DNA from 2 places in the Bacillus sp. GW823-FHT06A11 genome. Region 2 is predicted to be linked to the other one. Evidence: riboswitches for the same ligand, from Rfam matches in the RefSeq annotation. Region 2 holds a riboswitch; the other holds the start of a gene.

Region 1 (7,650 bases), on a different contig from region 2:
ATACTGTCTATTCTATGCTATAAAATATTTTAAATGTTCGTTTAAAATTAATAAATCTACAGTTTAATCAAATCATTATGAAAGCCTGCATAATCTCTCTAAATGTAACAAAAATGACTAAAGTACAATAGATTTTAAAAAGGAGAAAGTTTTATTTTATCGAAAATTGAGATATTAAGCAATATTCCTATTGCTATTAAATTCACCATTAAAGAACTTCCACCAAAACTTACAAATGGAAATGGAGTACCTGTAAGAGGAAATAGTCCCGTAATACCACCTAAATTTACAACTGATTGCATACCAATCATACATCCTATACCAATTGCTATAAAACTGCCGAATGGATCTACACATAATTGTGCAATTTTTAAGGAGCGAAGTACTATAGTCAAAACTCCAACCAATAGAATAAATACACCAATAAATCCTAGTTCTTCAGAAACTATTGCCATTATAAAATCAGTGTGTGGTTCTGGAAGATAACCTGTTTTTTGTATGCTATTTCCAAATCCACGACCAGTGATTCCTCCAGAGCCCATGGCAATAAAAGAGTTTACAAGCTGGTATCCATTTCCTTGCGCATCAAGAAAGGGATTGAAAATCGTAGTAATACGTGTCTTTTGAACTTCTGATAAACTATATTGAATCAAATAATATAAAATAGGTAACCATAAAATAGAACCGATGGTAGTTCTTTTGATTAGTAGATTTATATTTATTCCTGAACAAAGAAATATGCTAAAACCTATACCTAATATTAAAAGTGCAGATCCTAAATTTGGTTGTTTAAAGATAAGAAAAAAAATTGTAGCTAAAAAAAATAAAAGTTTTCCGATACCACTCCAGTTATTTTTAGCTTGTTCTTGTCGCAATGCAAAAAAACGGGCTGTTACAAGGATTGTTCCTAATTTAAGAAATTCAGCTGGCTGTATTCCAAAGATCCATGATTGAGCATTATTTACCACTTTTCCTTTCCATAAAACCATAATTAATAAAAAAATCCCCCCAACCATAATACAGATTGAGACTATTCGTTTTTTCCATATTTCATATGGGAGTAAAGCACAAATTATTAATCCTATTGTTCCTAAAAGTAGCTTTGTTAATTGAGAATCAACAAAATGTCTACTGTTATAACCGTAATGTTGGACAGCGACAATGGAGCTTGCACTATACATCATGATAATACCTAAAGTACATGTTATGAATAGAGGAAGGAGCAATAGATAATCGAGTTTTAATATTTTTTTCATTTTAATATCCTCCTGATTTAAAACAAAACATAATATTACATTTGCTAATGAATAGAATCTTGTTCTCGTCAATTACTAAATATGACTTTTGTTTAGGAAGATTCTATCGCTTATTCCCTGTTTTTTACGCAAAAATCCCCCTAGTATGTAACTAGAGGGATTCAAAATGGCATGAGTAAATAAGGCTTTTTTCCCTCTAGTAGAGCTTTGGCACTATACAACGTAAAGTAATGAAAATTCATTACTTAGCTATCTTAAGAAGAGCCTTAATCCGACAATTCCTGTTCTACCCATTGGCGTCTTTCGACATTTTTGGGCAATAGCCTGTGTTTGCATAGGAGCCTCACCTAACAGGTTAAGCAATATAAATTTTATGTGTTTGTTTCGTGTAGCAAGCATAAATATATTTTTTTTGCTTGTCAAGCAACCATATTGCTAATTTTATTTGTTTTATTGCTTTATAGTTCTTTGAGAAATGATATGAAAAAATGTCTGTAATCATTCTGTATAAGTACATATTTTTGACTTGTAGTGTATCGTTTGATTAAGTAGTTTAACCATATAAATTTGATAAACAGTAAAGAAGATTTTAATCATAAAAGAAGATTTTTTTGTGAATGTTCTTTTGATATACAGAATGACTAATTATTCATCTTTTGTTATAAAGTTGGAATTTGATTAAAAACAATAAGTTTCATATGTTTTATTACGTTTCTTCGAATTAAATCTATTTGAATTCTATGTTTTTTAAGGGGAATTTTAAATTTATAATAAAATATAATTTCATTTTCTATAAAAGATTTTTTTATGAATGGAATTGAAAGTCAGTTGACAAATATTAAATTCTGGTTTAAATTTTGAAGTAATTCAATAAACTTTGTTAGGTGAGGCTCCTGTATAGAGAAACGCTGCTGCCCAAAAATGTCGAGAGACGCCAATGGGTCAACAGGAACGGTCGGATTAAGGCCCTTCTTAATGTAGCTGGTTATAAAAACCTATGCTATACAGTGCTAAAACTCAACGAGGGAGTGGTATACGATTTGGTAGAAAGGCACCTCTGTGATTTCGGCAGAGCTGTCTTAATAATCATTTATTTGTATTGTGATAAAACCTTTACTCCTTTTTGAGTAAAGGTTTTTCTGTTTAATGTTATTTATTTTTATCTTGTTTATATTCAAAAAGGAGGTAATTCTAAATAATGAATTGATTGCAATGTAACTATTATTGCTCTAATAAAAAATTTTAGACAGATAAAATAAAACAAAACCACTCATGAAACTCTAGAGTCTCCCTTAGCAATATGAGGAGGAGTTAACATGAAGAAATTATTAAAAGAATTACTTGTAACCAAAAATAATTTGGATGCAGAGAAAGTTTTACGTCTTCCGTCGTATGATGTTGCGCAAGAAGTAAAAAGATTTTCAATTGAAGATCAAATCATATTGCTAAATACGATTCCCGTATTAAAAAGCTCTAAAATTCTTCAATATATGAGTGCAGAAGAAAAATATAATATCTTAATTCACTTATCTGAAAACAAAGCTAAAAAGTTACTAAATTTACAACCGATTGATGAATTAGTAGATTTACTTCTAGCGGTTCATCCTGAAAAACAAGCTAAATTAATGGCGTATCTAGACAAAATTACAAAACATAACGTAAAAAAATTGATGAATTTCAAACCTGAAACGGCAGGAAGTCTTGTCACAAGTGATTTTGTTGCAGTTAGAGGAAATTGGTCAGTAAAAATGACATTGAAGTACATTAGGGAACATTCTGAAAATGTAGAATCAATATCTTATAGTTATGTTCTTGATAGTCATGGTTATCTTGAGGGAATCGTTTCCATACATGAGTTATTACTAGCAGCAGATGAAGAGATATTATCTACTATCATGATGCCAGAGGTAATTTCAGTACATGCTGAAGTTGACCAGCAAGAAGTTGTAAAAAAGCTACTAAATTATAATTTAGCAGCCATACCTGTGATAACAGTAAATAATAAAATGATTGGTATTATAACATTTGATGACGTAATGAATGTTATGGAAGCAGAAGCTACAGAAGATATTCAAAAGTTAGGCGGAAGTGAACCGTTGAATCAATCTTACTTTGAAGCTAGCGTTTGGAGTATTTTCTTCAAACGTCTACCATGGTTATTACTTCTTTTTGTTGCTGAGGCATATACAGGTACAGTATTAAAGTATTTTGAAGACGAAATTGAAACTGTAGTTGCCCTTGCTTTCTTTGTTCCATTATTAGTAGGTACTGGAGGGAATACAGGAACACAGGTTGTAGCAACAATTACTCGTGCAATTGGTATTGGAGAGGTGAAATTTAAAGACATTTTCCGTGTAATGAAAAAGGAATTTGCAATAGGTATGCTTCTTGGACTTGCACTTGGGATAGCTGGGCTCACTCGTGCTTATATGTTAGGAGTTGGAACAGAAGTTGCACAAGTTGTAGCAATTACTTTATTATTTATTGTTATTTGGGCCTCTCTTGTAGCAGCTGTTTTACCTTTGATTCTAAGAAAATTAAAACTAGATCCTGCAGTTGTTTCAGGTCCATTTATTACAACATTTGTTGACGGAACAGGATTAGTAATTTATTTCATGGTTGCAAAAATGTTATTAAATTTATAAATATACACTGAAAAAATGAAATTCGGAATAAGTATTTTGCCCTAATTGCTAAAATATAGCGGGGAATTCAGGCATGATGAAATCAAACACCTTTGTCTTTATTAAAAAATATTTTAAAAGATTCATTGAATGTAATTAATACCGGAGGATAAAACTATGAAACATCTAAGAAAAATCTTCAAACGAATTTTGCTTCTATTGTCTATTTTCATGCTTATTGGCATAGGAATATTATTTGGTACTAGCTATGGCCGGGAGCTTCGCATAACAATGGCTGGGAGTATACTAACTTCTCAGCATCCACAATATGCGAAGTATACATTCCTATCCCAAAAGGAACTAGATAAATTGCAAGATAGAATTAATCATCCAAAATGGTCAAATAGTGATGAGCATATTTATAAAAAAATAGCAGGAAAAAGATTAGAAGAATTTAAAAATCAGCCATTAGAAATTGATGTAGAAACGATTAAAAGTAACAAAGATAGTCGCTTTCTTTTTGAAGGAAAATTAGTTACTATTAGCAATCCCTTCAATGTTAAACTTGTTAGCCATCAAGGAACACAGGGCGCTAACAGGGGAGAAAAAATTAGCGTAATGGCAAAACGTAATCATGCACTTGTTGCTGTGAATGCAAGTGGATTTGCTGACGAAACAGGAAGGGGTGGAGGAAATGTTGCTACTGGAATTGTGATAGAAAATGGGAAAGCTATTGATACAAATATGGATAGAAATGCCCCTACAATTATTACGGGATTAACAAAGTTTGGTCAAATGATAACAGGAAATTATTCTACCCAACAACTGTTGGATAAACAAGTCGTTTCCGCAGCTGGATTTATGCCACAGTTAATTGTAAATGGAGAAAAAATGATTACAGAAGGAGACGGCGGTTGGGGGTCGGCTCCAAGAAGTATTATGGCCCAAAAAGAAGATGGTACAATTATGTTTCTAGTTATTGACGGTAGACAGACGCATAGTATAGGGGCTACGTTAAAAGAGTGTCAAGATATTCTATATGAAAAAGGCGCTATAAATGCAATGGCAATGGATGGAGGTTCTTCTGCTACGCTATATTTAGGAGGAAAGGTTATAAATTCACCGTCTACATTATCCCATGAAGATCGTTATTTACCGAACGCTTGGGTGGTAACAGCAAACCAAAAACAAAAAATAAAGATGACAATTGATGGGAGAAAAATAGATACCAAAACATCAGATGAATTTGATGCGAACATTTCAACGAATTTATGAATTATTAAAAATAGAACAAATACATGATTTTTATCTCGTTAGTTGGAAAATTAAAATTATTTTTTAAAATTAGAAATTATTATTTCATATTCATGATTTGCACAATATCAAACGAGAGTGATGAGGATTCCAAATTTACGGAATTCTTATCACTCTTTTTTAGTTTTTTGTAAATATGGAACAATATCCTTACTTTCACTGTCTATTAAGCGTTAAAACATTTTTTATTAAATAAATTAAGAAAGGAATCATCATTTTTAACTAAGGGAGAAGATTGAATTGAAAAAATTATGGATGCTGTTTTTCATTTGTTTCGCAGTTATGTTGGTAGGATGTAATAAAAACGAACCGCCAAAACAAGCATTTGAAGAATATATTAATTTATGGAATGATAAAAAGTTTGCAAATATGTATGATCATTTATCAGATCATGCCAAAAAATCGATTTCTAAAAAAGAATTTACAGAAAAATATCAAAAAATATATGAGGGGATTGGAGCTAAGAATTTAAAAGTTAAAATGAAAGGAGAGAATACGAAAGATAAAGAGCTTTTTCTTTTTGAAGTTAAGATGGATACGGATGTAGGACCAGTTTCATTCATCCATGAAGCAAAACTTGTGAAAGATAAAGAGTCTTGGAAAACAGATTGGACACCAGACTTCATCTTCCCAGGTATGAAAAAAGATTACAAAGTACGTATGCAAATAGAGCAAGGAAAACGCGGAGAAATATATGATCGCAATGGAAAAGGGCTTGCAACGAATGGTAAAGCAACTGAGGTTGGAATTATTCCAGAGAAACTAGGCGAAACAGCAGTGCAAACGAAAGAAATAGTGGCACAATTACTTGATATGTCTATAGAAGAGGTCGAACAAAAGCTCACAGCAAAATGGATAAAACCAGACTCCTTTGTACCAATTGGTATTTTAAAAGAGGGAACCAGACAGAATGATTATATTGAATTAGAAGGAGTTTCATCTCGCCCAGTAAATATTCGTACGTATCCATTAGGTGAAGCAGCGGCACACTTAACTGGATACATAGGAAAGGTGAATGCGGAGGAGTTAAAATCACTTCAAAAACAAGGTTATCAAGCAGATGATTTAGTAGGTAAGACCGGTTTAGAGAAAGTGTTAGAAAATAAATTGCGTGGTGAAAAGGGTGGACGCGTATTTATAGAAGATGAGAATGGGAAAGAGATTAAAAACGTAGCAAAAACAGAAGCAAAAGAAGGAGAAAATGTTACGTTAACAATTGATGCTGCAATTCAAGAAAAAATCTTTAATGAGATGAAAACTGAAGCAGGGTCTAGTGCAGCGGTCAATCCTAAAACAGGTGAAACAATCGCACTTGTAAGTAGCCCTGCTTATAATCCAAATATAATAGTTAGAGGAGCATCGAAAGCCCAACGAGAAGCATGGAGTAACGACTCGAAACTACCAATGACGAATCGCTTTACACAAGCATTTGTACCAGGTTCCGTATTTAAAACGATCACAGGTGCAATTGGTTTGGAAACAAACACAATAAATCCGAAGGAAGAATTTAAAATTCAAGGATTGAAGTGGACAAAAGATTCGTCTTGGGGAAATTACTATGTAACGCGTGTAAAGGATGCAAGTCCAATTGATTTTGATAAGGCAATGAAGTACTCTGATAATATTTATTTTGCTCAACAAGCTTTGAAAATGGGAAAAGATCAGTATGTAAAGGAATTTAAAAAGTACGGATTTCATGAAAAATTACCAATCGAATACGAATTTCCTATTTCAATCATTGCAAAAGATGGGATAAAAAACGATATTCAACTAGCAGACACGGGCTATGGACAAGGACAAGTATTAATGACGCCACTTCATTTAGCATTAACATATACACCGATTGTGAATGAAGGGAATATTCCGTCGCCACATCTTTTAAAAGAAGCAAAAGTAGCAGGGAATTGGAAAGAAAATGTGGTTTCTAAAAAGAATCAAGAGATATTAAAGAGTGCATTAATCAAAGTCATTAATGACCCTGATGGTGCAGGGAGAATTGCAAAGGTTGATGGTGTAACGCTTGCTGGTAAAACTGGTACAGCAGAACTGAAAGAGTCGAAAGAAGCAGACGGAAAAGAACTGGGATGGTTCGCAGCTTTCGATGCAAATGCGCCAGACATGATTGTTACAATGATGATTGAAGATGTAAAAGGAAGAGGAGGAAGTAACGTTCCAGGTGAAAAAGTAAAACATGTATTTCAGAAATAATACTTAATTATATGGTGAATTTTTTGACTAAATTTATTACATGTTTGCTTAACTCAAAGATATAAATTGGGGAAAATATAGAACAATTAAATTTCAAAAAAGCATTCTCGATTAGAAAGAATGCTTTTTTGCTGTGATTCTAGAAAAGTTGACATTGTTAATGGCAAATAGAAGGAGATAGCAAATTGAAATGGACAAGTGGAGTGTTACGTTAAATTCAAAAAACAGATTTTCATGAGTAGAATTTT
Region 2 (8,486 bases):
AAACTGTAAGGCCGTCTCTCTAAAAAATTCATGATACCGCTTTAAAAACTCTGGATTTTGTGTGATCCAAGGCTCATTCCAAGGATGTCCAATAATATTCGTCTTCTCAGAAAATATATTTAAAAGTCCACAATGATCTGCATGATGATGCGTAATGACTACTGTTTCAATATCTTCTATCGTATGTCCTAATGTACCTAATTGACTTTCTAACGCATTTCTTGCCTCTTCTGTATTCGTCCCTGTATCAATTAATGTTAATGTCTCCCCCTCAACTAAAAACACATTCACAGTTTCCACTGCAAATGGTACAGGAATCTCCATTCGGTGAATCGCCGTCATGCTTAGCCCCCCTGTCTCTTTCCGGTTCAAAAATGAATACTTCTTCAGTTTACAACTTCTATATATATTTGTCATTATTTTCAGATAAAAAGAGGTGTTTCCTATAAAAAAACGAATGTATGTACATTTATAAGAATTTCTAACCAAAATTAAAGGAGGAACATCATGTCTATTCAAAACATTTCCTTTCTCGGTGCAGGCTCTATTGCTGAAGCTATTATTGGTGGCTTGTTACATGCAAATGTTGTTAAATGTGAACAAATTACTGTAAGTAATCGTTCTAACGAGACAAGATTACAAGAGCTACATAAAAAATACGGTGTCAAAGGTACTCATAATAAAAAAGAATTACTTACTGATGCAAATATTCTTTTTCTAGCAATGAAACCAAAGGATGTTGCAGAGGCGCTTATCCCTTTTAAAGAATACATAAATAATAACGTGCTTATTATTTCATTACTAGCAGGTGTTTCTACTCACTCAATTAGAAAACTACTTCAAAAAGACGTTCCAATTATTCGTGCAATGCCAAATACATCCGCAGCCATTTTAAAATCAGCTACCGCTATCTCCCCTTCGAAACATGCAACAGCGGAACATATTCGCACTGCAACATCTTTATTTGAAACGATTGGTCTCGTCTCTGTTGTAGAGGAAGAAGATATGCATGCTGTCACTGCATTATCCGGAAGTGGACCTGCTTATATTTATTACGTAGTGGAAGCTATGGAAGAAGCTGCAAAAAAAATTGGTTTAAAAGAAGATGTTGCAAAATCACTTATTCTTCAAACGATGATTGGTGCTGCTGAAATGCTAAAAGCAAGCGAAAAACACCCTTCTGTTTTGCGAAAGGAAATTACTTCGCCTGGCGGAACGACCGAGGCAGGCATTGAAGTATTACAAGAACATAAATTTCAACAAGCACTTATTTCTTGTATTACACAGGCAACGGAACGATCACATAATCTTGGAAAAACATTAGAACAACTAACAAAAGAAAAATAAAAAAAGGAGCTCAAGTTTATTTGAGCTCCTTTTTCTATAATTACACTTAGTTATTGTTCTTCCCAAAAATCTCTTCTTGCAGGCGACGACCAGTCGGCGTTGCTGCAAGTCCACCTTCAGCTGTTTCACGAAGTGCTACTGGCATCGTTTGTCCGATTCTAAACATTGCCTCAATTACTTCATCACATGGAATTGTACTCGTTACACCAGCTAATGCTAAATCTGCTGAAATCATCGCATTTGCAGCTCCTGCTGCATTACGTTTTACACAAGGTACTTCTACAAGTCCTGCAACAGGATCACATACTAAACCAAGCATATTCTTTAATGAAATCGCCATCGCTGTAGCTGCTTGATCTTGCGTTCCACCAGCCATCTCAACTGCAGCTGCTGCTGCCATTCCACTTGCTGAACCTACTTCAGCTTGGCAACCTCCTGCCGCGCCGGAAATACAAGCATTATTCGCAACAACCATACCGAAAGCTCCTGCTGTAAATAAAAATTCAATCATCTCTTCGCGTGTCGGTTTTAATTTTTCTTGCAGTGCAAACAGTACACCTGGCACTGTTCCAGCAGACCCTGCTGTTGGTGTTGCACAAATAATTCCCATCGCCGCGTTTACTTCATTTGTTGCAACAGCTTTACTCACCGCGTCCAAAATCGTATCTCCAGATAAGCCTTTTCCGCTATTCATATACGCCTGAACTTTTACAGCATCTCCGCCAGTTAAACCAGTTGGTGATTTCACTCCGCGAATACCACGTTCTACTGCTTGCTCCATTACGACTAAGTTCTTTTCCATACCAGCAATTACTTCTTCACGTGAAATACTTCTTGTTTCCATTTCACATTGAATCATAATTTCTGCGATTTTTACATTTTGTTCTTTAGCTTGCGCCACTAGTTCCGCTGCGTTCCGAAACATGGTGTGTCCCCCCTGCAATTATTCCATAATAGTTACTTGACAAATATTTTGTTGCGCGTTTATTTCTTCAATCACTTCATCTGCTAATAATTCATCTGTTTCGATGACCATAAGCGCTCTTCTTCCTTTTTCTTTACGAGAAACACTCATTGTACTAATGTTAATTTCATGTTTCGCAAGGATTGAAGCTACTGCTGCAATAGCACCGAAGCGATCGTTATTTACAATAAGTAGTGCTGGACTTGTGCCTGATAATTGAAGATCGAATCCGTTTAATTCTACAACTTCAATTTTACCGCCACCAATTGAGCAAGCAACAACTTCAATTTCTTCTTCACCTTTATACAAACGAATTTTCGCTGTATTTGGGTGAGGTGCATTGGCATCTTCTTCAATGAATTCCACTTCAATTCCGCGCTCTTTTGCTATTTCTAGCGCCTCTGGAATACGTAAGTCATCTGTTTCAAATCCTAATATTCCACCGATTAGTGCTACATCCGTACCATGCCCTCGATACGTCTTTGCAAATGATCCATATAACGAAATGCTTACTCTTTCTGGTTCATGACGAAACAGCTGGCGAGCAACTTGCCCCATTCTTGCCGCGCCTGCTGTATGTGAACTTGATGGTCCAATCATAACTGGACCGATAATATCAAATACTGAGCGATACTTCATCATAACTCCCCCTAAACCTCTATGCAAAAATTTATTCTACTATTCTATTAACCTGCTACATCTGTCGCTTTTCCAGTTGTACCACGAATTTGTTCTGCTGTATGAATTGGATAATTTTTAAATAAAAGTAATCCAATATAACCTGAAATAATACCAGTTATAATAATACATAAGAATCTTAGCATTATTTTCATTAAAAAATGATATAAGATAATCCACAATAAAGTCTGGTAGCAATCCAAAGTTTAACACAGAAGCCATTGCAAGGATAGCATAAACAAGCGATATCTTTCCTATTATAATTCTCATGTTACTCTCTCATGGTTTAGTCAACTTCACTTGTTACGATAATAACTAAAAAGCATGTGACTTATCATAAATTATAATCTGCCCTCATTATAGCTTGTTTTTTATAAAACGCTTACTTTTGTTGAATTTTAAAAGTTCTGAATAAAAGTCCATTCCTGCTATTTGTATCACTTGTATGTCATCTGACTTATATAACAGTTTTTCTAAATAATCATTATTTCGTATTTTTATCGTATATATTCAAACCATTCTAATTTTCTGTATCATCCAAGTATAAGTATAAAATAATAACAGTTTTATTTTTAAATTTTTTTAGACATAAAAAAATGGTAACCCACCGTTACCATTTTTTACAAAATTATTATTTTTCTACTGGGAATGATTTCAAATCTGTCGCTATTTCTGTATTAGAAAACAACTCTCTTGCCTCTTTCAATAATTCCTTATATGTATCTCCTTGATAGCGAGAACTAATGTGAGTTAAGATTAATCGCTTCGCATTTGCCTGAAGTGCAATGCTCGCAGCTTGCTTAGATGTGGAATGAAAATAATCATGCGCTTGTTGCTCATCTTCTGCTGCGAAAGTCGCTTCATGGACAAGTACATCTGCATCTTGCGCAAGCTCCCTACTTGCTTCGCAATATCGCGTATCACCTAAGATAGTAATAATTCTTCCTTTTTGAGGTGGGCCGATAAACTCATTTCCATTTAATATCGTGCCATCCTCTAATTCAACTACTTCTCCATCCTTTAAACGTTTAAAGATTGGACCTGGTTTCACACCCATCTCAAGCAACTTATCAACTAAAAGAGCACCTTGTATATCTTTCTCTACAATACGATATCCAAAACATTCTATACCGTGTGACAATCTTTTCGTTTCTACATAAAATTCATTATCTTCAAATACGGTACCTTCTTCTGTTATCTCCACAACTTCAAGTGGATATTTCACATGTGTCGTACTTACCGATAATGCCACTTCAATAAATTGTTTAATTCCTTTCGGTCCATACACCGTTAAAGGCGTAGTTCCTCCTTGAAATGAACGGCTACCTAATAAACCAGGCAATCCAAAAATATGATCGCCATGTAAATGCGTAATAAATATTTTTTCAATGCGGCGCGGACGTACAGATGTATGTAATATTTGATGTTGCGTGGCCTCGCCACAATCAAATAACCAAGTTTGTCCTCGTTCTTCTAACAATTGTAAAGCAATTGCTGAAACGTTCCTTCCTTTTGAAGGAACACCTGCACCAGTTCCTAAAAATACAAATTCCACTTTCTTTCCTCCAGCTCTAAATATACTCTATCTCTCATCTTACGGAATGTTATTTCAAATGGCAAATTGAATTTACATAACCAATCATCTAGACAACTATATAACACGAACGTTATACTTAAAAAATTTAGCAATCGTTCGTGTTTTGTGTTAAAATGATTATACTACATTTTAAGGGAGCGTTTTATTATGAAAGAAGTATTTCGTTTACAAACTGATTTTTCATCTTCATTTGATCGCTGGGTAAGTTCTTTCGTGTCTGATCACCCAGCACAATTAGAATGGACAACTTTAAAGGAATTAATCCATGAATATACAACATCACATACAAATGATACGTTACCAGCATATATTTCTTCAGCTTTAACATATTACGCCCAACGCGTTTCAACTACAAACAGTTCAGAGATTGTTATTTTTGAAAACCCTACAATCTCGTAATCTATAATAAAAAAGCACTGGTTACAGTGCTTTTTTATTTATACTTATTTAGCAAATGATTATATTCCGTCCACAAGTCTGTATACATACTTTGATCAAACTCATCTAAAATTATCTTTTCACTTGATTTATTGAATAATTCTTTTGCTTGTAGCGCAAAAGAAACAATTTGTTTTCTATATTCATTTTCATTTACTTCTATATGAAGCCCTTCATAGTATATAGCCTTTTGATCAGTAGAAATAACTTTGACAAAATCCTTTAAAACCACATTTTCACCTATATGGTTTATAGTCCAATGAATTAAAATTGGGCATCCTAACATGAGCATAGTGCCACATCCGTGCAAAATAAGCCCCTCTTCATTTTCAATATCACAAATATATTCTTTATCTAAAGTTCGTAACAGAGCTAGAGCTGATTCACTTATTCCCCATTCCTCATCCATACCTGTTTGTGTAATAATCGTTCCATCCACATTTAAATAAATTTCCCCGTGAGAACATAAATCTTCCTGCTCATTAAACAACCACTTTTGATTCTCAATATTTATAATAAAATTTTGTGGTACCATTACAAATTCCCCTTTTATAAAAATATTTATTTTCCACATTATTTATAATTAATATCATGTATTTCATCCCATATATCTATTATAAATCCATTTAATATTTTAAAAACACAGATAAAAAAGATATTGACACTACGATTTTACAGTGCTAACATTCAACATGTAATTGAATATGGTCTCTGTTAGGTGAGGCTCCTGTATAGAGAAACGCTGCTGCCCAAAAATGTCGAGAGACGCCAATGGGTCAACAGGAAAGGTCGGAATGAAGGCCTTTTTTAACGTAGCTGGTTTCAGTACCTATGCTATACAGTGCTAAAACTCAACGAGGGAGAGGTGCATGTATTTTGTCATACACAAAAACTGTTTTTATTTATGTCTACTAGCAGTCTTTGTTGTGGACTCTTTTAACTGCGAATTCAGACCTTTACTCGTTTTGAGTAAAGGTCTTTTTACGTCTATATGCACCTTACTATGAAACAAACATAGCATATTCAGAAACTACTAAATTGTACGGAGGTGAGGAACAGTTGGCAATTGATGATTCGGCCCAGATACCCATACGTTTTACATTCATATTTCATCATGTAGGTAGGAAAGAAACTGTTCCTCACCATTTCAAATAGTTAGTTAGGTAACAGATTGTTTCCTCCTTCATGACAGAGGAGGAACTACCGATGTTTAATTTACAAAGACAAGAAACAAAGCATGCTTATGAGCAAGATAGCATGAAAACAAATAACGAATTATTAGTGGAGGTTGCAACACAAGATGTAATCTCTGCGTTAAAACTTCTAGAAACAACACAAGATGGATTATCTAAACAAGAAGTGGCTCGTAGACTTTCTTTTTACGGTCCGAACGAAATAGCTCATAATAAAATGGCGCCGTGGTACATTCAATTTCTGCTGGCATTTAAAAATCCATTTATTTTCGTTTTATTAGCTCTTGGAGCACTCTCCTTTTTCACAGATGACATACAAGGAACAATTGTCGTATCTGCAATGGTACTACTTAGTGCAACGATTCGGTTTTCCCAAGAATTTCGTTCTCAAAAAGCTGCCGATAAGTTAAAGGCTATGGTTCGAACAACTGCGAGCGTATTTAGAATAAATGGATTTGTACATGAAACAAAAAATGTAACGAATTTAAATCGAAATTACACAACAGAAATTCCAATTGAAGAGCTTGTACCTGGCGATATTATTTCCCTTTCAGCTGGTGATATCGTTCCAGCTGATGTGCGTGTTGTATCCGCTAAAGATTTATTTGTTAATCAATCTTCTTTGACAGGGGAAGCACTTCCTATAGAAAAATACGAACACTGCTACCATACAGAAAATAAGCATATCTTACCGAAAAACATGAAAAAAAATTACAATCCACTCGATATGGAAAACCTTTGCTTCATGGGAACAAATATTGTAAGTGGTAGCGCAAAAGCTGTTGTCATCTCAACAAGTACCGATACGTATTTCGGCTCTTTAGCAAATAAGGTAATCGGAAAGCGTGTAGAAACAAGCTTTGATAAAGGTGTAAACAAAGTAAGCTGGCTCTTAATTACATTCATGCTTATTATGGCGCCTATCGTCCTTCTCATTAACGGATTCACAAAGGGAGATTGGCAAGAAGCTTTCTTCTTCGCTATTGCCGTTGCTGTTGGTCTTACACCTGAAATGTTACCAATGATTGTAACTGCTAATTTAGCTAAAGGTGCCGTTAACATGTCTAAACAAAAAGTAATTGTAAAACAGCTAAATTCTATTCAAAACTTAGGTGCTATGAACATTCTTTGTACAGATAAAACCGGAACTTTAACAGAAGATAAAGTTGTCCTTGTTCGTCACTTAGATTCTAGTGGAAATAAATGCAATCGTGTCTTGCAATTTGCCTATTTAAATAGTTTCTATCAAACTGGATTGAAAAACTTAATAGATAAAGCTGTTATTAAGCATACAGAGGAAAACAATACATTTGACCCATCAGCTTTTCAAAAGCTAGATGAAATTCCATTCGATTTCGCCCGCCGGCGTATGTCAGTCATCGTAAAAGATATTTCAGGTGAACATACAATGGTTTGTAAAGGTGCCGTAGAAGAAATTTTATCAATTTGCAACTACACTGAAGTGGATAAAAAAATCGTTACACTCACTGAGGAAATACGCTCAAATGTCAAAAAACTAAGCGAGACATTGAATAGTGAAGGTATGCGGGTTATTGCTGTGGCTTATAAAAAAGATAGAAACATAAATGATAAAGAGTACGCAGTAAAAGACGAAACTGATATGATTCTCGCTGGATATATCGGCTTTTTAGATCCACCGAAACCATCTGCAGCAGCTGCAATTCAAGCATTACAAAAGCATGGTGTACAAGTAAAAATTTTAACTGGCGATAACGAAATTGTTACACGAAAAGTTTGTAAAGAAGTTGGATTAGATATCGGCGAACCAATCCTCGGTTACGAGATTGATTCTTTACCAGATAAAGCATTAGCAAAACTTGCTGAAGAAACGACTGTATTTGCGAAGCTTAATCCAATGCAAAAATCTCGCATTATACACGCATTACAAGGAAACAGACACACTGTAGGTTACATGGGAGACGGCATTAACGATGCTGTAGCATTACGTGAAGCTGATGTCGGAATATCTGTTGATACTGCTACTGATATTGCGAAAGAAGCTTCTGATATTATTCTACTCGAAAAAAGTTTAACTATATTAGAAGCCGGGATTGTAGAAGGACGTACTACATTCGGAAATATTTTAAAATATATTAAGATGACAGCTAGCTCTAACTTCGGTAATGTGTTTAGCGTGTTAGTAGCAAGTGCTTTCATTCCTTTTTTACCGATGCTTGCCATTCATCTTTTAATTCAAAACTTACTTTATGATATTTCACAACTTTCTATTCCATGGGACAAAATGGAT

Evidence for each region. A riboswitch is a leader RNA that binds a small molecule or an ion and turns the genes downstream of it on or off. The one in region 2 is predicted to bind magnesium.
Region 1: linked by a shared signal. The riboswitch ahead of mgtE (magnesium transporter) and the one ahead of mgtA (magnesium-translocating P-type ATPase) in region 2 are both predicted to bind magnesium.

What each region holds. Positions count from the first base shown of each region.
Region 1 covers NZ_JBXAHS010000001.1:537-8,186, reverse strand. Annotated here, with positions in the region: gene AC1Q8L_RS00025 (FtsW/RodA/SpoVE family cell cycle protein) at 135-1,256, opposite strand; M-box (ykoK) riboswitch at 1,442-1,618, opposite strand; M-box (ykoK) riboswitch at 2,126-2,291, shown strand; gene mgtE (magnesium transporter) at 2,573-3,901, shown strand; gene AC1Q8L_RS00015 (phosphodiester glycosidase family protein) at 4,058-5,155, shown strand; gene AC1Q8L_RS00010 (penicillin-binding transpeptidase domain-containing protein) at 5,435-7,402, shown strand.
Region 2 covers NZ_JBXAHS010000002.1:629,881-638,366, reverse strand. Annotated here, with positions in the region: gene AC1Q8L_RS11865 (MBL fold metallo-hydrolase) at 1-342, opposite strand, end outside; gene proI (pyrroline-5-carboxylate reductase ProI) at 508-1,347, shown strand; gene sdaAA (L-serine ammonia-lyase, iron-sulfur-dependent, subunit alpha) at 1,394-2,272, opposite strand; gene sdaAB (L-serine ammonia-lyase, iron-sulfur-dependent subunit beta) at 2,291-2,950, opposite strand; gene AC1Q8L_RS11845 (hypothetical protein) at 2,998-3,135, opposite strand; gene rnz (ribonuclease Z) at 3,621-4,544, opposite strand; gene AC1Q8L_RS11835 (DUF3932 family protein) at 4,734-4,985, shown strand; gene AC1Q8L_RS11830 (hypothetical protein) at 5,020-5,559, opposite strand; M-box (ykoK) riboswitch at 5,728-5,895, shown strand; gene mgtA (magnesium-translocating P-type ATPase) at 6,231-8,486, shown strand, end outside.